4 regions of the Streptomyces sp. NPDC006435 genome follow, and region 1 is predicted to be linked to each of the others. Evidence: riboswitches for the same ligand, from Rfam matches in the RefSeq annotation. Region 1 holds a riboswitch; each other region holds the start of a gene.
What was found. Region 1 has a riboswitch for cyclic di-AMP ahead of ABZZ04_RS14295 (peptidoglycan DD-metalloendopeptidase family protein). Riboswitches for the same ligand answer to the same signal wherever they lie in the genome.
Positions count from the first base shown of each region.

Region 2: it holds a riboswitch for cyclic di-AMP, as region 1 does, so the genes downstream of both, ABZZ04_RS02030 (M23 family metallopeptidase) here and ABZZ04_RS14295 (peptidoglycan DD-metalloendopeptidase family protein) in region 1, are expected to answer to the same signal.
Region 3: it holds a riboswitch for cyclic di-AMP, as region 1 does, so the genes downstream of both, ABZZ04_RS06425 (transglycosylase family protein) here and ABZZ04_RS14295 (peptidoglycan DD-metalloendopeptidase family protein) in region 1, are expected to answer to the same signal.
Region 4: it holds a riboswitch for cyclic di-AMP, as region 1 does, so the genes downstream of both, ABZZ04_RS31780 (transglycosylase SLT domain-containing protein) here and ABZZ04_RS14295 (peptidoglycan DD-metalloendopeptidase family protein) in region 1, are expected to answer to the same signal.

Region 1 covers NZ_JBEXPY010000011.1:86,183-91,526, forward strand. The annotation lists gene ABZZ04_RS14290 (alpha-galactosidase) at 1-773, shown strand, start outside; cyclic di-AMP (ydaO/yuaA leader) riboswitch at 1,070-1,222, shown strand; gene ABZZ04_RS14295 (peptidoglycan DD-metalloendopeptidase family protein) at 1,226-2,197, shown strand; gene ABZZ04_RS14300 (SGNH/GDSL hydrolase family protein) at 2,408-3,241, shown strand; gene ABZZ04_RS14305 (STM4011 family radical SAM protein) at 3,315-4,193, opposite strand; gene ABZZ04_RS14310 (STM4012 family radical SAM protein) at 4,202-5,344, opposite strand, start outside.
Region 2 covers NZ_JBEXPY010000001.1:446,736-452,079, reverse strand. The annotation lists gene ABZZ04_RS02040 (PrsW family intramembrane metalloprotease) at 1-149, shown strand, start outside; gene ABZZ04_RS02035 (aldo/keto reductase) at 317-1,261, opposite strand; gene ABZZ04_RS02030 (M23 family metallopeptidase) at 1,523-2,752, opposite strand; cyclic di-AMP (ydaO/yuaA leader) riboswitch at 2,764-2,916, opposite strand; gene ABZZ04_RS02025 (PP2C family protein-serine/threonine phosphatase) at 3,234-4,394, opposite strand; tRNA gene ABZZ04_RS02020 (tRNA-Met) at 4,573-4,646, opposite strand; gene ABZZ04_RS02015 (SHOCT domain-containing protein) at 4,873-5,283, shown strand.
Region 3 covers NZ_JBEXPY010000004.1:91,009-96,352, reverse strand. The annotation lists gene ABZZ04_RS06440 (nucleoside triphosphate pyrophosphohydrolase) at 1-438, shown strand, start outside; gene ABZZ04_RS06435 (cytochrome P450) at 449-1,834, shown strand; gene ABZZ04_RS06430 (transglycosylase family protein) at 1,940-2,959, shown strand; cyclic di-AMP (ydaO/yuaA leader) riboswitch at 3,271-3,442, shown strand; gene ABZZ04_RS06425 (transglycosylase family protein) at 3,446-4,216, shown strand; gene eno (phosphopyruvate hydratase) at 4,574-5,344, shown strand, end outside.
Region 4 covers NZ_JBEXPY010000045.1:8,052-13,395, reverse strand. The annotation lists gene ABZZ04_RS31795 (hypothetical protein) at 41-343, shown strand; gene ABZZ04_RS31790 (TetR family transcriptional regulator C-terminal domain-containing protein) at 455-1,045, opposite strand; gene ABZZ04_RS31785 (FAD-dependent monooxygenase) at 1,154-2,311, shown strand; gene ABZZ04_RS31780 (transglycosylase SLT domain-containing protein) at 2,324-2,812, opposite strand; cyclic di-AMP (ydaO/yuaA leader) riboswitch at 2,817-3,003, opposite strand; gene ABZZ04_RS31775 (DUF305 domain-containing protein) at 3,392-4,063, opposite strand; gene ABZZ04_RS31770 (hypothetical protein) at 4,164-4,595, opposite strand; gene ABZZ04_RS31765 (APC family permease) at 4,778-5,344, shown strand, end outside.

The sequences.
Region 1 (5,344 bases):
TCTCCAGCGCGCCCATCGACTATGTGAAATGGGATTTCAACCGCTGTTTCACCGATGCGGGGTGGCCGGGCGAGGAGTATCCGCAGAAGCTCTGGATCGAGCACGTGGACGGCCTGTACGCACTGATCGACCGGCTCGGGGCCGCGCACCCCTCCGTCGCGTTCGAGTCCTGCTCGGGCGGTGGCGGGCGGATCGACCTGGGAATCCTGTCCCGTACGGACCAGGTGTGGACCTCCGACAACACCGACCCGCTGGACCGGCTCGCCATCCAGGAGGGCTTCGGTCAGATTCACCCGGCCCGGGTGATGGCCGCCTGGGTCACCGACAGTCCGAACGTCCAGTTCAACGACAGGGTCAGCTCCCTGCGCTTCCGTTTCGTGAGTGCGATGGCCGGGGTGCTCGGCATCGGCGGGGACCTCGCGAAGTGGAGCGGGGAGGAGCTCGCCGAGGCGCGGGAATGGGTGGATCTGTACAAGGAGATCCGGCCGGTGGTGCAGCACGGCGAGCTGTACCGGCTGCGCCCCCCGGACGGCGGCCTCAGCGCGGTCCAGTACGTCCGCGGCGAGGAGACCGTGGTCCTGATGTGGCTGGAGACCCAGCGCCACCGGGAGCGGCCCCCGGCCCTGCGGCTGCGCGGGATCGACCCCGGGGCCACGTACACCTGCCTGGACACGGGGGCGGTGCACCACGGTTCGGTGCTGCTGCACCGCGGACTGCACACCGGGCTCCGGGGGGATCTCGACGCGCGCGTGCTGAGGCTTCGGAAGGGATGACCTGCGAAGTGTGTCCGTAATGTTCCTTTTGGTGCAACTTGCCCCGGGTGCGGGGGAGATGGTTGCCCGCTCGTGAGCGGGATCATATCCGTGACGGTGTGTGGCGAAGGGGCGGTCGGGAATTCCGTGCGCGGCGCGGAAAGGCATGATCCTTAATCCACGGAGTGTGACCGGAATTCCGCACCGATTTCCCGGGTGCGGAATCCGGGGTGGAACCCATGGCTTGTTCTCGACGTCCCGGCTCGCCTACGGTCACCGTCAATCCGGACGGACCGCCCAATCCTGCCGCCGCCCGGAATTCACATCCACTGATCGCGTGGCAGGAGCGGGGGAACCAGGTAAGCCGCCGACCGGTATCCGGTCGGCTAGGGGTGAAGTCGCGTTCGCGCGGCCGGGCATCTCCAGCCCGAACCCGACAGCTCACCTCGCAGGCGCCGGAGAGGAAACACTTCATGCCCATATCGGGTAAGCACCGTCGTCCCAAGGCCGGCCCCATCGCCCGCGGCGTCGTCGCGGCGAGCGCCGGCGGCGCCGTCATCGCGCTCCCGCTGCTCGGCGCCACCGGCGCCCACGCCGCGGAGCAGGCCGCCCCGGCCGTCGTGCCGCAGAAGGCCCCCGTCACCACCACGCACGCCCAGCCGGTCGCGCAGAAGCAGGCTCCCGCCACCACGACGTACTCCGTCGTCACCGGCGACTACCTGGCGAAGATCGCCGCCGAGTACAAGGTCCAGGGCGGCTGGCAGAAGCTGTACCAGGACAACCGCCAGATCGTCGGCGAGAACCCCGGCCTGATCTTCCCGGGCATGAAGCTGACCCTCGGCGGCAAGGCGTCCGCCGGCGCCGCGTCCACCGGCACGGGCACCGGCTCCTCCCTCCCGTCGAAGGCCCCCTCGGCGCCGTCGGTCGCGAAGAAGTCGGCCCCGGCCCAGGCCGCCCCGGCCGAGTCGGCCCCGGTCAAGTCCGCGCCCGTCGCCGAGTCCAAGGCCGCGACCTCCGCCCCGGCCGCCCAGAGCACCGGCTCCGGCTACGTCCACCCGGTTCCCGGCAACCACACCACCAACTACCGGGCCTCCGGATCCAACTGGTCCAGCGGCAGCCACAGCGGGATCGACTTCCCCGTCTCCACCGGCACCAGTGTGAAGGCCATCACCTCCGGCACCGTCGTCACCGCCGGCTGGGGCGGCGCGTACGGCAACCAGGTCGTCATCAAGCACGCCGACGGCCGCTACTCGCAGTACGGCCACATGTCCTCCCTCTCCGTCTCGGCGGGTCAGAGCGTGAGCGCCGGGCAGCAGGTCGGCCTCTCCGGCTCCACCGGCAACTCCACCGGTCCGCACCTGCACTTCGAGGTCCGCACGGGTCCGGCGTACGGCTCGGACATCGACCCGATCGCCTACCTGGCCTCGCACGGCATCTACGTCTGATCCGTACGGATCCACGTCCGATCCGCACGGCCGGGAAACCGGACGGCGGAATCCGACCCCGGCGACATGGAAGGGGCGGTGCGCGGCGGCGCACCGCCCCTTCGGCGTATTCCCCCTTTGCCAAAAACTGACCGGGTGGTCTATCTCACCTCCCGTCAACCCCATATTACGGTCGCGTAGGTCACATTCAGCGGTGCAGGATAAGCGCTTGTGGCAGACGATTCGAGAAAAAATCAACGTGGCGTCATCAACCGAAATGGTGTCATCGGGTCGTACGCGGCGATCGGCGACAGCTTCACCGAAGGGGTCGGCGACCCGGGGCCGGACGGGGCCTTCGTCGGCTGGGCGGACCGGTTCGCGGTACTCCTCGCGGACCAGCTCCCGGACACCGGACCGGACGCGGATCCCCACGGGGACTTCAGGTACGCCAACCTCGCCGTACGCGGACGCCTCCTCGACCAGATCGTCGAGGAGCAGGTGCCGCGCGCCAAGGAACTCGCCCCCGACCTGGTGAGCTTCTGCGCGGGCGGCAACGACATCATCCGCCCCGGCACCGACCCCGACGACGTGGCCGAGCGCTTCGAGCGCGCGGTCGCCGACCTGAGCGGATCGGTCGGGACGGTCATGATCACCACCGGCTTCGACACCCGTGGCGTCCCCGTGCTGCGCCATCTGCGCGGCAAGATCGCCACGTACAACGCCCATGTGCGGGCCGTCGCGGACCGCTACGGGTGCCCGGTCCTCGACCTGTGGTCGCTGCGGTCCGTCCAGGACCGGCGCGCCTGGGACGACGACCGGCTCCACCTCTCGCCCGAGGGACACACCAGGGTCGCGCTGCGCGCCGCCCAGGTCCTCGGCATGGAGGTGCCGGCCGACCCCGACCAGGAATGGCCCCCGCAGGCCCAGCGCGGCACGCTCGAAGTGCGGCGCGACGACATCCACTGGGCGCGCGAGTACCTGGTGCCGTGGATCGGACGGCGGCTGCGCGGAGAGTCCTCCGGCGACCACGTCGAAGCGAAGCGGCCGGACCTGCTGCCGCTCTAGGGATGCTTCCCACCGGGCGCCGGACGGAGCGGACGGCCCGGACCCGGCCGTGCGACGGACGGATCCGGGCCTCTCAGGCCCGTCCGAGGAGGGACGGCGGCGACGCCGCCGGTATCCGCTCCAGCACCCCGCCCGCGAAGACGTCGTACAGCGGCAGCGTCTCCAGGTGCACGTACCCGATGTGGCAGTCGCAGACCGCCAGCGGGCAGGCCCGCGGCCCGAGCGCCCGCCGGTAGCTCCCGTCGTAGAGGTTGCCGAGCTCCGCCGGCACGAAGTGGCAGCGCCGCACCGTGCCCTCCCCGTCCACCGAGACGACCGACTCACCGGTCCGGCAGGGCAGCCCCGCCGACCGGTGCGGGTGCCGGCTGTAGGGGAAGAGCGGGTCGACGGCCGTCCAGCGGTCCGCCTCCTCGTCCGTGTAGGTGTGGCCCTCCGCCGCGTTCACCCACAGGTAGACCTCGTCCGGCAGCGCGGCCCGCAGCCGCCGCGCCTCCGCCAGGTGCTCGTCGAGCCCGACGATCCCGACGCTGTGCCGGACGCCCATCGCGGTCAGCTCCCGGCACTTGCCGAGGAACCTCTCGTACGGCGTCTGCCCCGGGTGGTACGTGCACCAGAGCGCGATCTTCCCGAGCCCGGCCCCGCCCGCCTCGGCCAGCCACCCCGTACGACTGCTGAGATTGGTCTGGATCGCGACCCGGCGGATGTGCGGCAACTGCGCCAGCTCGACCAGCGCACGGCGGTACCAGGAGCGGACCAGTCCCTCGCCCCACGGCGTGAACAGCACCGAGAGCCGGTCACCGGTCTGCGCCGCGGCCCACGCCGTGAACCGCTCCAGCGCGGCACGGTCGGCGCGCAGCTGCTCCCGGCTGTCGCGCCGCTTGGCGAACGGGCAGTACGGGCAGTCGTAGTCGCACGAGGAGAGCGGGCCGCGGTAGAGGATGGTCAGGTCCATGGGCGCGCTCACTTCAATTCGTACGCGGCCATCGCGGCCCGTACACCGGGGGAGAAGAGCTCGGGGCCCAGGGCGTCGGAGTGGGCCAGGCCCTCGGGGGAGAGCCGCAGCAGCCCGGCGCCGCCGGCCGGCGCGTCGAGCCAGCCGCGAGCCTCGAAACGGGCCAGTTCGGCGGGGAAGTCGTCGGCGGGCGAGGTGCCGAACCGCTCACGGTAGTCGTCGACCCGCAGCCCCTCGGCCTGGAGGACCGACTGCAGGAGATGACGGCGGCGGGCCTCGTCGCCGTCGACGTACCGGCCGACCTCGGCGCGCGAGAAGTCCTCCGTGGCGGTGTAGCCGTCGATGATCGCCCGCACCTCCCGCATCTCCACCGCGTAGTCGAAGGAGTAGTGCAGCTTCGTGGTGTACGAGCGGGCCCCGCACCCCAGGCCGATCATCCCGTCGGTCTGGCAGGCGTAGTCGTCCGGGCCGTCCGTGCGCGGGGCGTCGGCACGGCGGAACATCCGCATCGAGACCTGCTCGTACCCGTGGGCGAGGAGGTGGTCCCGGCCCGCGCGGTACAGCCGCAGCCGCTGCTCGTCCCAGGCCGCTTCCGCCGCCTCGCCGTCGGCGCCGAGCCGCCCCAGACCGGTCAGCGGACGCACGTACAGCGGGTAAAGGTACAGCTCCTCCGGCCGCCAGCCGAGCGCCGCGTCCAGCGAGGTGCGCCAGCTGGCCTCGGTCTGGCCGTCGATGCCGTAGATCAGGTCGATGTTGAGGATCGGGACCCCGGCGTCGCGGATCCGGTCGAGCGCCGCCTCCACGTCGGCCCGGTGCTGCGGGCGCACGGCGGCACGCGCCTCGGCCTCTACGAAGCTCTGCACCCCGATGCTGATCCTGGTCGCGCCCCGGTCGGCCAGGACGGCCAGCCGGTCGGCGGTCGCGGTCGACGGAGACGTCTCGACCGACAGCGGGACGGAGCGCAGATCGGCTCCCATCCGCTTCTCCGCGATGTCGCAGAGCCGGTCCAGCTCCGCCGCGGTCAGGAACGTGGGCGTGCCCCCGCCGAACGCGGCCGCCGCGAAACGCACCGGCTCGGCGTCACCCAGCGCCTCCCGGACGGCCGTGGCCTGCCGGTCCAGCGCATCGAGATAACGGGTCGTCAGCTCGTC
Region 2 (5,344 bases), on a different contig from region 1:
ACGCGGCGCAGGCCACGGGCCGGCTGCGCCCCCACCACCCGGCGCCGCCCCCGTACGCCGGACCGTTCCCCGCGCACACCTGGTACGGCGGTCACCACAACGGCCCCGGGCCCGGACCGAACCACAACCCCTACCTGCCCCCGCGGTAGGACCGCGACAGACCGCCCGCCCCGCCCACGGCTCGGGCGAACGGCCGTGGACGGAACGGGCGGGAGTCCTGCGTCGGACGACGTCCGCGTCAGACGTCCGCGTCGGGCGTCCGTGTCAGACGTCCGCGTCGGGCGTCCGCGTCAGACGTCCGTGTCGGGCGTCCTCGTCAGGCGGACGCCTCGGTGAGCTCGGCCAGGTCCTGCTCGGTCAGCGTGAGGTCCGCGACGGCCACCAGCGCGGGCAGCTGCTCGACCGTACGGGCCGAGGCGATCGGCGCGGCGACGGTCGGCCGGGAAGCGAGCCAGGCCAGCGCGACGGTCGCGATCTGCGCGTCGTGCTCCTGGGCGACCTTGTCCAGCGCGGCCAGGACCTTCTGCCCCCGCTCCGACTCCAGGTACTGACCGGCGCTCTGCGCCCGCGCGCTGTCCACCACGGCGCCCGGACGGTACTTGCCGGTGAGGAAGCCGGAGGCCAGGGCGTAGTACGGCACGGCGGCGAGCCCGGCGCGGGCGGCCGTGTCCTGGAGCTCGCCCTCGTAGGTGTCGCGGGAGACCAGGTTGTAGTGCGGCTGGAGGGCGACGTAGCGCGCCAGCCCCTCGCGCTCCGAGAAGTCCAGGGACGCCCGGAGCCGCTCGGCGCTGATGTTGGAGGCGGCGATCTCCCGGACCTTGCCCTCCTTCACCAGCTGGTCCAGGGCGGTGATGATCTCCTCGACCGGCACGGTCTCGTCGTCGAAGTGCGTGTAGTAGAGGTCGATGTGGTCGGTGCCGAGCCGGCGCAGCGACTCCTCGGCGGCGGCCTTGACGGTGGCGGAGGAGAGCCCCTTGTACTCGGGGTGGGCGCCGCCCTTCGTGGCGACGACGACGTCGGAACGGTTGCCGCGCGCGGCGAGCCACTTGCCGATGACGGTCTCGGACTCACCGCCCTCGTTGCCCGGGACCCAGGCCGAGTACACGTCGGCGGTGTCGATGAAGTTGCCCCCGGCCTCGACGTAGGCGTCCAGCACGGCGAACGACTGCGCCTCGTCGGCGGTCCAGCCGAAGACGTTGCCACCGAGTGCGAGCGGGAAGACCTGGAGGTCGGAGGAGCCCAGCTTACGAAGAGAAGTCATAAGTGGATCAACGAATTCCAACGGGCCCGCTATTCCGACGGGCTCGTTGTTTCCTGCGGGTTCGTCGTTCCCGACGGGTTCGTTCGGGTTCGCTGTCCCCGACAGCCCGTCGGCCCGTCGGCCCGTCGGCCCGGTCGGGACTGCCGTTCCGGGTTCCGGGTCCTGTGCCGCTCAAGACGAACCGGCAGCCCTGACGTCGGGGGGTGAGCGTCAGGACTGCCGGGGTTCATGGGCCGGTGGACCGGGTCGGGCCGGGTCGCCTCAGATGTTGAGGCCCTTGCCGCGGAGCCAGGCCATCGGGTCGACGCCCGTGCCGTCGGGGGTGTGGATCTCCAGGTGGAGGTGCGGTCCGGTCACGTTGCCGGTCGCACCGACCCGGCCGATGGTCTCGCCGGTGGTGACCTTCTGGCCGACGCCGACGCCGATCGAGGACTGGTGGCAGTACCAGATCTCCGTACCGTCCTCCAGCTCCAGCACCGTGCGGTAGCCGTACGAACCGGCCAGACCGGCCGACTTGATCGTGCCGCTGTGCACGGCCTTGATCGGGGTTCCGGTCGGGGCGGCGAAGTCGAGGCCGGTGTGGTGGCCGGAGGACCACATCGAACCGGCCTGCCCGAAGGTCGAGGTGATCGTGTACGAGAAGGTCGGAACGGCGTAGCTGGCGGCGAGCTTGGCGAGCCGCGCGGCCTCCGCCTTCTTCTTGGCCTCCTCCTCCGCCTTCTTCTTCTCGGCGGCGGCCTTGGCCTCGGCCTCGTCCTGCTGCTTCTTCGCCTCGGCGGCGGCCTTCTCGGCGGCCACCTTCTCCTCGGCGGCCTTGGCCTCGGCGACGGCCGCGTCCTGCTGCTGCTCGGCCTGCTGGAGGATGCGGACACGGAGCGCCTCGCCCGCGTCCGTCCTGCCCTGCTCGGCCTCGGCGACGGTGATGCCGGCGGAGGTCAGCGGGGCGGTGGCGGTGACGTCCTCGGACGCGTCCTTGTCCGAGTCGTCGGAGAACAGTGCGCCCACGCCGGGAAGTGACGCGGCGTCGGGGAGGTTCTCCGTGATGGAGTCGGGGACGGAGATGGAGACCGGCGGCTTGCTCTGCGCGGTGGCCATGCCGCCCGCACCGACCGCCGCGATGACGCCGACGCCCAGCACCGTCGAACTGCGGGCGAGTCCGCTGCGCTGCTTGGCGACGCGGTGCCGGCCGCGCACGGGGCGGACGGACTCCTCGGTGGGGTTCCACTCCTCCAGGCTGCGCGCGGGCTCGCCGCCGTTGCCCTCGGCGCGGAAGTCGCCGCCGAAGCCGTCGTTGAAGTCACCGCTGAACTCGGTGGTGAAGTCGCCGCCATGGCCGGTGCCGTAGTCGCTGCCGTACGCCGTCGTCACCGTCCCGGTGGCCGCCGCGTCGGAACCGAAGTCGGAGCCGCGCTGCGCGGGGAAGTCGGAGCCGAAGCCGTAGTCGGGGGTGAACCGGGACGGGACCTCGGGGGCAGGCTTGTTGGACGCCACGGGGGCGCACTCCTTTCCTTCCTTCTCGCCTACCGGGTTAGCTGACGGGTTCGGAGCAGGAAGGTCTCCTACGGGCTCCTCTGCCTCTCACGAGACACAGGCGTCCGATTCACCCCATATAGGTGGTTCCCCGGTTCCCTTGCGGAATTCGGCGCTCGCGCACGGTGCCGCCACTGGCGACGGCTGGGACGACCGCGCTGCGTTATCGAACGTTAATAGACACCGGGGCCGCATTCCAAGCTGTTCCCACTGATCGTTCACGTCTTTGGCCTGGACTTTACGGGACATAACTCAATGAAAACGTATGAGTTGACCGCACCTCAGTCATTATCCCGTTTCTGACGTTGCGTCAAACGTTATGCGGAGCGGCGCCTTTCGATTACGTACGGTGGCATCGCGAACGGAAGGAACGGAACCGGCCCCGCGCCCACCCCGCAACCATTCCCGCATCCTCCTCCCGCGCCTCCCCTCACGCCTCCCCTCACGCCTCCTCCAGGCCGACGATCCGCACGGTCCTGCGCCGGTCCGGCTGACCCTCCGCCGGACACATGACCGCGAGCAGCGCCATGTCGTCGGTCGTCTCGCCGCCCGTGTGCAGGCGCACGTCGTCGGTCAGCGCGGACAGCAGCTCCTCGGGCCCCGGGAAGATCCGCCCGCGCAGCCGGTCCGCCGGATCGTAGAAGACCCCTTCGACGTTCCGCGCCTCGGAGAGGCCGTCCGTGTACAGGAGCAGGGTCGTCCCGGCCGGCAGGTCCCACTCGTCCGTCCGCTGCGACCACGCGCCCAGGCCCATCCCGAGCGGCAGCGCGGGCTCGGTGGGCCTCAGCACCTCCAGCGCCCCGTCGGGATGCAGCAGGATCGGTTCGGGGTGGCCGCGGTTGACGACGCGCACCCGGGACAGCCCGGACGGGATCTCCGCCAGCACGGCGGTGATGAACCCCTCCAGCGCGTCGAGCCCGCCCCTCCTCGTCTCCTCCCGCGCCAGCGCCCGCTCCAGCCGCCACGCCACGCCCTCCAGCGAGCGCTCCTGCTCCGCCGCCTCGCGGAACGCCCCGATGACCACCGCCACCGTCCCCACGGCTTCGAGGCCCTTGCCCCGCACGTCCCCGACCACCAGGCGCACCCCGTACGGGGTGTCCGTCACGGCGAACAGGTCGCCGCCGACGAACTCGTCCGCCTGCGCCGCCACGTAACGCGCCGCCACGTGCAGTCCGCCGATCCGCTCGGACGGCTTCGGCAGCACCGCGCGCATGGCGGTCTCCGCGATGGCCCGCGCGGAGGCCAGCTGCTCGTTGCCGCGCCGCACCACCGTGTTGATCACGACCGCGAGGACCGAGACGGTGGCCAGGGTCAGCAGCTCGATCAGCGGCACCACTTCGGGCAGCGTGCTGCTGGACAGCCGCAGCGCGATGACGGCCAGCATCGAGGCGATACCGGTGCGGACGGTGCTGGACAGCGAGAAGAACGGGGCGGCGATCAGCGGCGCCGCGACGAACAGCGGGATGGCGGTGAAGGTCGGCGGCGTGAAGGCGTCGAAGACCAGCCCGCCGATGATCATCAGGGCGGGCATCGCCCGCACGAACCGCCGGGTGCCGACGCCGCCCTCGGCGTGCCCGCCGCGCCGCTGTTCCCGCTTCCACACCACCCGTTGGTCTCCTGCCCGGTACGTCCGCGGCTGCGGACGGAACCGCGCCCCGCCCCCAGACTCCCCGGAACGGAACGACGCGGCGACCGCTCATCGGCCAATGGAGGGATCTGGGCGGGAGAACGAAACGAGTCAGGCCCGGCACGCTGCATGCGTGCCGGGCCTGACTCTTCAGTAGCGGGGACAGGATTTGAACCTGCGACCTCTGGGTTATGAGCCCAGCGAGCTACCGAGCTGCTCCACCCCGCGTCGGTGAACACCACTCTACGCCATTCCCGGCGCTCCCATGACCACTCGGGTTCCCCGGGGCTTCACCCGGGCCGCATCCGGCACACGGACCGCACCGACGGGCGAGGGGTCGGACCCCTGCCCGGACCTGGCCCCGGACGGCGCGCGCTTGTCGATATGCGGTGATATGACTGTTTCATCGACCGGCTGACCGACGCGGCGGCATCGCACTGATCGGGAGCGAACCGTGGACGACTACTCGTTGCTCGACCTCTTCTGGACCATGCTCTGGTTCTTCCTCTGGGTCATGTGGCTGTTCCTGCTCTTCAAGGTCATCACGGACATCTTCCGCAGCCACGACCTCGGCGGCTGGGGCAAGGCGGGCTGGCTGGTCCTGACGCTGCTGCTGCCGTACATCGGGGTGCTGGTGTACGTGATCGTGCGCGGCAAGTCCATGAGCAGGCGGGACATCAAGGAGGCCCAGGACCGGGACGCGGCCTTCAAGGCGTACGTACGGGAGGCGGCGGGCACCCCGGGCGGGGACGGCCCGGGACGCAGCGGCCACGTCGACGACCTGGCGAAGCTCGCCGATCTCAGGGACCGGGGCGCCATCACGGACGAGGAGTACCAGCGCGCGAAGACGAAGCTCCTCGTCTGAGCCTGGACCCGTCCGAAGGGCCGGGGCTCCCCGGGCGCGCATGTCTCCCTCCGCCCGGCCC
Region 3 (5,344 bases), on a different contig from region 1:
GTGGTCTTCCACGCGCGGATCGCCGAGGAAGGCCGCCCGGGGGACGGAGCGGAGCCGTTCTCCGTGGACGACGTGGCCGCGACCCTCGTCGAGAAGCTGATCCACCGCCACCCGCACGTCTTCGGCGACGAGACGGCCGAGACCCCGGAGGACGTGCACGCGCACTGGCTGCGGACCAAGGCCGTCGAGAAGCAGCGCGAGTCGGTCACCGACGGGGTGCCGCTCGGCCAGCCGGGGCTGGCGCTCGCGGCGAAACTGGCCGGCCGGGTCCGTACCGCCGGGCTCGACGTGGCCCCGCCCACCGGCGACGGCATCGGCTACGAACTCCTCGCCCTCGCCGTACGGGCCGAGCGGGACGGCATCGACCCCGAGGCCGCGCTGCGGGCCGCGGGCCGCGCCTACCGGGACGCCATCAGGGCCGCGGAGGGCAACGGATAACGTCGGGGGCGTGAACCACAGCCCCGCCGACCGCCCCACCGATCAGCCCGCGGACCGGCCCGCGGACCGTTTCGCGACCTCGTCCGCCGTCCCGCCCGCCGACGGTTGCCCCGTCGGCGGGTCCGGTGTCCGTCCCGCCGCGCCCGAGCTCTTCACCTGGGAGTTCGCCACCGACCCGTACCCGGCCTACGCCTGGCTGCGCGAGCACAGCCCCGTGCACCGGACCGCGCTGCCCAGCGGCGTCGAGGCCTGGCTCGTCACCCGGTACGCGGACGCCCGGCAGGCGCTCGCCGACACCCGGCTCTCCAAGAACCCCGCGCACCACGCCGAACCGGCGCACGCCAAGGGGAAGACGGGCATCCCCGGGGAGCGCAAGGCGGAGCTGATGACGCATCTGCTGAACATCGACCCGCCCGACCACACCCGGCTGCGCCGCCTCGTCTCCAAGGCGTTCACCCCGCGCCGGGTCGCCGAGTTCGCGCCGCGGGTGCAGGAGCTGACGGACCGCCTCATCGACCGCTTCGCCGAGGAGGGCAAGGCGGACCTCATCCACGACTTCGCCTTCCCGCTCCCCATCTACGCGATCTGCGACCTGCTGGGCGTGCCGCCCGAGGACCAGGACGACTTCCGGGACTGGGCGGGGATGATGATCCGCCACGGCGGCGGCCCGCGCGGCGGGGTGGCCAGATCGGTGAAGAAGATGCGCGGCTACCTCGCCGAGCTGATCCACCGCAAGCGCGAGAACCCGGGGGAGGACCTGATCTCGGGGCTGATCCGGGCCAGCGACCATGGCGAGCACCTCACCGAGAACGAGGCCGCGGCGATGGCCTTCATCCTGCTCTTCGCCGGGTTCGAGACGACGGTCAACCTCATCGGAAACGGCGTCCACTCCCTGCTGCGCGACCCGGAGCAGCGCGCCCTGCTCCAGCACTCCGTCGACACGGACGGGGGCGGGCTGCTGGAGACCGGGATCGAGGAGCTGCTGCGGTACGACGGTCCGGTCGAGCTGGCGACCTGGCGGTTCGCCACCGAGCCGCTGACGCTCGGCGGTCAGGACATCGCGGCCGGGGATCCCGTGCTCGTGGTGCTCGCCGCCGCCGACCGCGACCCGGAACGCTTCACGGACCCCGACACCCTGGACCTCGCGCGGCGTGACAATCAGCACCTCGGGTACGGGCACGGCATCCACTACTGCCTGGGCGCGCCGCTCGCCCGGCTGGAGGGCCGGACCGCGCTCACCACGCTGCTGAGACGCCTTCCCGACCTGCGGCTCGCGGTGGAATCCGGTGATTTGCGGTGGCGTGGCGGGCTCATCATGCGCGGACTGCGCACCCTCCCGGTGGAGTTCACGCCGGAGTCCGGGCGGCCCGGAAGTGACGCCTCGTCAACTCTGTGACTTTTACGTGATCCGCGCTGCATCGACTTGTGACTCCCGTTCGAGTCCAGCTAGGTTCACCGTTCGACCCACCAGTCACACGTCAGCTACACGGAAGGCAACCCCATGGGCTCCGCGAACGGCAAACACCGTCGCCCCCGTCAGGCACCCGCCATCGTCGTCGCCGCGGGCGTGACCGGGTCCGCCATCGCCATCCCGCTGCTCGGCGCGTCCGGTGCGCACGCGGCCGACGCCACGACCTGGGACCGGGTGGCCGAGTGCGAGAGCGGCGGCACATGGAGCGCCGACTTCGGCAACGGCTCCTACGGCGGGCTCCAGCTCTCGCCGGAGACCTGGAAGGCGTACGGCGGCGAGTCGTACGCCGAGCGCGCCGACCTCGCCAGCCGGGCGCAGCAGATTGCCGTGGCCCAGAAGGTCCTGGAGGACCAGGGGCCGCAGGCGTGGCCCAGCTGTGCGGTCATCTCCGGCCTCGCGACGGACGGGACGCTGCCCGGCGTCGACCCGGGGACCGCGCCCTCCGTCGACCCGGGGCAGGACGGCAAGTCCACCGGGAAGCCGTCGAAGACCCCGGCCGACGAGGCCGGCCCGTCGGACGGCGCCACGGGCGACACGGACGGCGCGGGTGCGGTGGACGGCGAGGACGGTTCGTCCGGACCGGGCGGCGCCGACGAGCCGTCGGGGACGGTCACGCCGTCGCCGGATCCCTCGTCCACAACCCCCACGACCCCGCCCGCGGAGGGCTCCGCGGAGGGCTCCACGGAGGACCCTGCCGACACGCCCGGGAAGTCCGTCCCGTCCGGTTCACCTGAATCGTCCAGCGGTCAGGGCGGCAAGCATCGCGGCGCCCCGGCCGTCGAGAACGGCCGCGGGGCCGGCGCCGACGAGGGCCGCGAGTCGGGCCGTCACGCCTCCCGCGGCGGTGACGGCGCGCGCGACACGGATGCCCCGGTCGCCGCCGACCCGTACACCGTCCGCCCCGGTGACAACCTCTGGGCCATCGCCGACGAGCAGAAGGTCCCTGGTGGGTGGGCCGCGCTGTACGAGGCGAACAGGGCCGAGGTCGGCTCCGACCCGGACCTCATCCTTCCCGGCCAGCGGCTCGACCTCGATGTGAGGGCCGAGTGAGAGCCGAGTGAGAGCGGCCTGACAACCGGCTGAAAAAGACCCCGAAACCGGGGCAGTTCAGGGGCCTATGTCCACTTATGCGTAAGTGAGACATGGGTCTCTTTGCGTCAACTGGCGTGTCGCGCGCCGGGAACCCCCGCACATCGGGTCCGACCTGCGGAAACAACAGATCCTCAGATGCAAGTAAGGGCTTATTGTCCGATGTGTCCATCTTTGAATGTGGGGGTTGCGTATGTTTACGGTCGGAACCGCTCGCACCGCGGGCCCCGTCGACCGTCACGCCGAATCCTGCCGTCGGTCGGAGGGAACAGACGCGTAAAGCGCCGTAGGCAGGAGCGGGGGACCCAGGTAGGCGCCGGCCCCGATCGTCGAAGGACGCATCAGGACCGGCTTGGGGTGAAGTCGCGTGCTAGGACGTGCGACCGGGCAACTCACTTGGCCCGAACCCGACAGCTCACCTCGTAGGCGTCGGTGAGGAGAAGTTCCATGCTGTTTTCCAGCAAGGGCAAGCACCGCCGCCCGTCCAAGGCCGTCCGCATCGCCACGCTCGCCGGTGTCACCGGTGCCGCCGTCGCCGCCCCCCTGATGGGTGCGACCAGCGCCTCCGCCGCCTCCGTCGCCACCTGGGACGCCGTCGCCCAGTGCGAGTCCGGTGGCAACTGGTCGATCAACACCGGCAACGGCTACTACGGTGGCCTGCAGTTCTCCCAGTCCAGCTGGGCCGCCGCCGGTGGTCTGCAGTACGCCCCCCGCGCCGACCTGGCCACCAAGGCCCAGCAGATCGCCACCGCCGAGCGCCTCCTCGACTTGCAGGGCCCGGGTGCCTGGGCCTGCGCCGGTGCCGGCGGCCTGACCAACGACGGCGTCGACCCGGGCGTCGACACCGGCTCCTCCGGCTCCACCGAGAAGTCCGGCTCCACCCAGCAGCAGAGCACCCCGGCCGCCCCGAAGCAGCAGTCGCAGCCGACCCGCCAGGCCCAGCCGAAGCAGGAGCGCACCGAGGCCCCCGCCGCCTCCCGCTCCGAGCGCTCCGCCGCCCCGCGGGCCGAGGCCAAGAAGACCGTCACCACCCCGACCGGCAAGAAGGTCAAGAAGGGCGACGGCGAGTACAAGGTCGTCACCGGCGACTCGCTGAGCAAGATCGCCGCCGACCAGGACGTCGAGGGCGGCTGGCAGAAGCTGTTCGAGCTGAACAAGGACATCGTCGAGAACGCCGACCTGATCTACCCGGGTCAGCAGCTGCACCTGACGAAGTAGCCGGGACCCTCTCCTCCCCGGCGGCCCCGGCCCGCGCGACCCTCCGTACGCGCGGGCCGGGGTTTCCGCCTTCCCGCCGCGCGGACGGCCCCGGCCCTCACGGGCGGGCCCCCGCCGCCGGAGTCCTCCTCCCCGTAAGGGGGAGGGGTGCCCGTAAAAGGGGAGGGACTGTTCAACTCCTGTAGTTACCAGCCGGTAAAAATCTGGTCTTTCATCCCGCATTGTCCGCCCCCGGGTCCTTTTTCGTCCCAGGGGACGGGCGGTCGTCGGGCTGATCGGGCCGGGCCGGTTAGGCTCTTGTCGCAAGGCCAAAGCGACCCTGCACAACCAGCGTCATATCCCAGAAGGAGATGCCTCGTGCCGTCCATCGACGTCGTCGTAGCCCGGGAAATCCTCGACTCCCGCGGAAACCCCACGGTCGAGGTCGAGGTCGGCCTCGACGACGGCAGCACGGGCCGTGCTGCCGTCCCGTCCGGCGCCTCCACCGGTGCGTTCGAGGCCATCGAGCTTCGTGACGGTGACCCCAACCGCTACCAGGGCAAGGGCGTCGAGAAGGCCGTCCTCGCCGTGATCGAGCAGATCGGCCCGGAGCTCGTCGGCTACGACGCCACCGAGCAGCGGCTGATCGACCAGGCGATGTTCGACCTGGACGCCACGGAGAACAAGGGCTCGCTCGGCGCCAACGCCATCCTCGGCGTCTCGCTGGCCGTCGCCCACGCCGCGTCCGAGGCCTCGGACCTGCCGCTGTTCCGCTACCTGGGCGGCCCGAACGCGCACCTGCTGCCCGTTCCGATGATGAACATCCTCAACGGCGGTTCGCACGCCGACTCCAACGTGGACATCCAGGAGTTCATGATCGCCCCGATCGGCGCGGAGTCCTTCTCCGAGGCCCTGCGCTGGGGTGCCGAGGTCTACCACACGCTGAAGAAGGTCCTGAAGGCCAAGGGCCTGTCGACCGGCCTCGGTGACGAGGGCGGCTTCGCGCCGAACCTGGACTCGAACCGCGCCGCCCTCGACCTCATCCTGGAAGCCGTCAAGGAAGCCGGCTACGTCCCGGGCAAGGACATCGCGCTCGCGCTCGACGTCGCCGCGTCCGAGTTCTACAAGGACGGCAAGTACGAGTTCGAG
Region 4 (5,344 bases), on a different contig from region 1:
GCGGGTCGCGCATCGGCCGTCTTGGTGCCAGCCTTGAGTCATGGCTTGGGCGTCATGGACGACTCGCAGTGTGTTCTCCGGGCACGGCGGCGTGCTCACGGACGAGATCGGCGTCCTGTCCGGGGACCTGACCGTGCATACCACCTGGGCGGACGACACGGCCCAGATCACCGTGCAGTACACCGGCGCGATCGACTGGTTCACCATGTCGGGAAGCCCCGTGCCGTGCTGTTCGGAGGAGGACAGCAGACACCTGCACGAGACGGCGGTGCGGGCGGTCCGGGAGGGCGGGGCGGCGACCGTCCCCGCGTCACCGAACAGGGAACCGGGACCGGCCGCGTAGCGCCTTTGGAGCCGCCCGCGGGCACACCACTCCCGGACGGACGCGCCGACCCGACCGCGCCGCACGGTGCCGACGGTTTCACGAAGCCGGGGACTCACGGGGTCGGCGGTTTCACGAAGCCGGGGATTCACCGACCGCTCCGGGCTCCCGCAGCGCCGCGGCGACCAGGCCCGCGATCTCGTCCCCCGGCACGTCGCCACCGTTCACCAGCCGGTCGAAGACCAGCCCGTCCACGCAGGCCAGCAGGGTGAGGGTGCGCCCCTCGGCGTCCGCCACACCCCGTGCGTCCAGGAACTCCCGCACGATCTCCCGTGCCGCGTTCCGGCGCGGTACGAGGATCTCGCGCAGTTCCGGATGGCACACGCTCTCGACCACGCACGCATAGCGGGCGAGCGACCGCCGACGCCCCTCACCGGTGAGCCGTTCCGCGACGAACGCGGCGAGCCCGTCCGCGAGTTCGCCGGGGGTCCGCGGCACCGGGGCCCGCTCCCCCGCCTCCCGCAGCTCCGCCTGGTCCCGTTCGACGAGCCGCCGGACGAGCCCGGTGAGCAGGGCCCGGCGGGTGCGGAAGTAGGCCGAGGTGGTGCCCGGGGGCAGACCTGCCGCCCGGTCCACGGCCCGGTGGGTCAGTCCGCGCATCCCCTCGTCGGCCAGCACCTCGATGGCCGCGTCGGCGAGAACGGTGCGTCGATCGGTACTCATCCCCTCTTTCTACACCCGTTTCTACACCTGTAGAAACGGGGTAGTACCCTCCTTCTACAGCTGTAGAAGACCGGGGACGTGACGGTACGGGACGAAGGAGGGGCCTGCATGGGCGGCAGCGCGGTGGTGGTCGGCGGGGGCATCGGCGGACTGGCCGCCGCGATCGGGCTGCGCCGCGCCGGCTGGGAGACGACCATCGTCGAGCGCGGCGCCGGACCGGACGACGCGGGCGCGGGCATCTCCCTGCACGCGAACGGCATCCGCGCGCTGGACGCCCTCGGTGTCGGGGCCGAGGTGCGCGCGGCCGCCCGCCCCCAGTACACCGGCGGCACCCGGACCCCGGACGGACGCCTGCTGGCGCGCATGGACGGGGCGGCCCTGGAGCGCGAACTGGGCACCCCGATCGTGGGCATCCCCCGGGCCGTGCTGCACCGGCTGCTGCGCGCGGCGCTGCCCGCCGGGTCCCTGGTCACCGGGGCCGAGGTGACCTCCGTCGACCGCTCCGACGCCTCCCGGATACGGCTCGCCGCGAGCGGCACCGTTCTCGAAGCGGAGCTGGTCGTGGCCGCCGACGGAGTGAACAGCCGGTTGCGCGCGCAGCTCTTCCCCGAGCACCCCGGCCCGGTCCACAGCGGTTCGACGGTGCTGCGCGCCATCACGGAGTCACCGGTGGAGCTGAACACCGACTTCGAGCTGACCTGGGGCCGGGGGGCCGAGTTCGGTCACATCGTGTTCGCGGACGGCCGGGCCGAGTGGCACGCGGTGTTCAACTCACCCGCCGGGGTGCGTCATCCGGACCCGCTCGCCGAGGTCCGCCGCCGGTTCGGCGACTGGCACGACCCCATTCCGGCCCTGCTGGCGGCGACCCGGCCCGGCGCCGTGCTGCACCACGACGTCAACGAGCTGGTCACCCCGCTGCCCTCCTACGCGGTCGGGCGGGTCGCCCTCCTCGGCGACGCCGCCCACGCGATGACCCCGAACCTCGGCCAGGGCGCCTGCCAGGCTTTGGAGGACGCGGTGTCGCTGGCCGCCGCGCTCCGCGCCGGGCCCTCCGTCGAGTCGGCGCTCCGCCGCTACGACGCCGAGCGCCGCCCCCGCAGCCAGTCGGTCGCGAGGGCGGCTCGTCGGGCGGGCCGGATGGGGCAGCAGCTGTCGCATCCCGCAGCGATCGCGCTGCGCGACGCGGCGCTGCGGCTGGCGCCGTCGCGGGTCACCGTCCGCGCCGTACTGCGGCACGCCGACTGGGCGCCCCCGCGACCGGACTGACCACGCGGTGTGTCAGTAGGCCCCGTTGACGTTGTCGATGGACCCGTACCTGGCGGCGGCGTAGTTGCACGCCGCCGTGATGTTGGCGACCGGGTCGTAGCTGTCCATCGACGTACCGGGCACGTGGTAGGCGCGGAACGTGGGGTCGATGACCTGGAGAAGCCCCTTGGAGGGCGTGCCGGCGGCGGCGTTGGAGTCCCAGTTGTTGATGGCCCGGGGGTTGCCGGAGGACTCGCGCATGATGTTGCGGTGGATGCCCTCGTAGCTGCCGGGAATGCCGTGCTGGGCCATGATGGCCAGCGACTCCTTGATCCAGCCGTCCAGATCGTTCGTGTACGCCACGGGCTGTGCGGCGACGACGGCGGACTGCGCCGGTGTCGCCGACGCCGTTCCGGCGACGGCCAGCGGGAGCACGAGGGCGGCCACGCCCGTGCCCACGGCGATGAGACCCCGGACCGGCGGGACGGGCCTGCGACGACGGTACGCACCCTTTGCGAGCATGGTGAATTCCTCTCCGTCGCCTACGAGGTGAGCTGTCGGGTTCGGGCTGGAGATGCCCGGCCGCACACGAATGCGGCTTCACCCCGAGCCGTTCCGGATACCGGATCGGCAGCTTGCCTGGGTCCCCCGTTCCTGCCGTGCACGAGTGAGTCGGATTGCCGGACAGCGGCAGGATTCGGCGTTCCGTCCGGATTGACGGTGACCGTAGGCGAGAAACACCGAAAGGAACAAGACCCCGAATTCCGCACGCAATTCATTCACAAGATCGAATTGCCGATAATTCAGTAACGCACTTCACATCGGGCGACAGCATTCCCTTGCAGGAAAAGGGAACCGGCCCACCCGGGATGACATCACGGGCATCGGGCGTGATGCGCGCCACGTGGTCACAAAAGGCGCATTTCAAATGCCATCGAATAAGGGCAAAAGGTGCAGATGCCCTCTTGTGGTCCGGCGGGTGAAATAGAGCAGAACGCCCGCGGGATCACGTGCCCCTCGCCTGGATTCCTCGCCCGGATTCCCCGGATGAGGAATCCGGGGAGTGCGGGCCCGCCGGGCAGGCCCGCACTCATGTCGGGATCAGAGCCTTCCGAGGATCTTGTTCATCTGCTCGATCTCGGCGGTCTGGGCCGTCACGACGGCCTCGGCGAGCTTCTTCGCCTCGGCGTTGTCGCCCTTCTTCTGCTCGTCCTCGGCCATGGTGACCGCGCCCTGGTGGTGGGCGATCATGAGCTGGGCGAACTTCTTGTCGAAGTCCTTGCCCTTGGCGGCCTTCAGGTCGCCCATGTCCTTGTCGGACATCATCCCGGGCATTCCCGCACCGTCCGAGCCGTGATCCATTCCGGGCATGTCACCCATCGGGGCTTCCGGCAGCGGCTTGCCCCACGACTTCAGCCAGCCCTTCATCGTGTTGATCTCGGGGTCCTGGGCCTGCTCGATCGCGGTGGCCAGCTTCTTGATCTCGGCGTCGGCGGCGCGGCCGTCGGCCAGCTTCGCCATCTCGATGGCCTGCTGGTGGTGCGGGATCATCTCCTGCGCGAACTTCACGTCCGCGTCGTTGAACGCACCGCCCCCGGCGGCCGGTGCGGAGGCGCTGCCGGAGCCGTGGTTCATGCCGGGCATGGACGAGCCGTTGGACTTCGTGTCGTCGGAGGAGCCGCACGCCGTGAGCGCCAGGGCGAGGGCGGCGACGGTACCGGCGGTCGCGAGTGCGCGACGGCGGCGGACAGCGGTGGGCAGGGAAACGCGCATGCTGGGTTCTTTCCAGGTGTACGCGCCACGTCGGTGGCACGCGGAACGGTTGGGGTCGTCCGACCGGTCCGGCCGCGGCGGGCCGGAACCGGCGGCCCCGTCACGTCCGCGCGACGCACACCTGGAGCAGCAGGTCCCTGCCGCCGAACGGCGGCCCCCGTCGCTCCGGCCCGCGCACGGCCGCCCGGCGCCCGGCAACACCCCGGGCCGCCAGGACCACCAGGCCCAGCGCGAGGAGCAGCGGCAGCACCCGGTCACGGGCCTGGGTGAACACGCACGACTCGCCACTCGCCGAGGGCAGGCCCTCGGCCGCCCGGACGGGAACCTCCCCGTGCTGCGCGGCGGCGTGGCCGGCCATCTCCATGGGCGCGGCGGGCAGCGGCCCGGACGGCTCCGGGGCCGTCGTCATCGCGTCGTGGCAGCCCCCGGCCGCGCCGACCGGGGCACCGTGCATGAGGAACAGTCCGCACAGGACGGCGCACAGCACGAGCAGCCGGGACACTCCCGGTGCGCGCGTCGTTCCGCGATCCACGGCTGCCTCGAACTCCTCGGTCGTACGGGTCCTGCGGTACGAGCCCCGACGATACCCCCACCGGGTTTGTCCGTCCCACCGCACCCCCTGCCGGACACCTTGCTCGGCTACCGTGCCCCCGGATCGGGCGCCCCCGCCGTCCGCGGACCTCCCGCACGGGGCGGCCGGCAGGAAGTGGAGCGATGAACGCATCGGCGGGAACAGGCGGGTTGAGACGCCGTCTGGGCGTGTTCGACGCCGTGGTGATCGGCCTGGGATCGATGATCGGGGCGGGTGTCTTCGTCGCGCCGGCGCCCGCCGCGGGCGCGGCGGGTTCGGGCCTGCTGATCGGCCTGGGCCTGGCTGCGGTGGTGGCCTACTGCAACGCGACGTCCTCCGCGCGGCTGGCCGCCCGCCACCCGGAGTCCGGCGGCACCTACGTGTACGGGAGGGAGCGCCTCGGCGACTTCTGGGGCCACCTCGCCGGCTGGGGCTTCGTCATCGGCAAGACGGCTTCCTGCGCGGCGATGTCACTGGTCGTCGGCTCCTACGTGTGGCCCGGCCGGGAGCACCTGGTGGCCGTCGCCGCGGTGGTGGCGCTGACCGCCCTCAACTGCGTCGGCGTGCACAGGTCCGCCCGGCTGACCCGGGTGGTCGTCGCCTTCGTCCTCGCCGTTCTCGCGGCGGTGGTCGCCGTTGGGCTCGGCGGCGGCACCGCGGACGCCGGGCGCCTGGCCGTCGGTGCGGACGCCACGGTCGGGGGTGTGCTC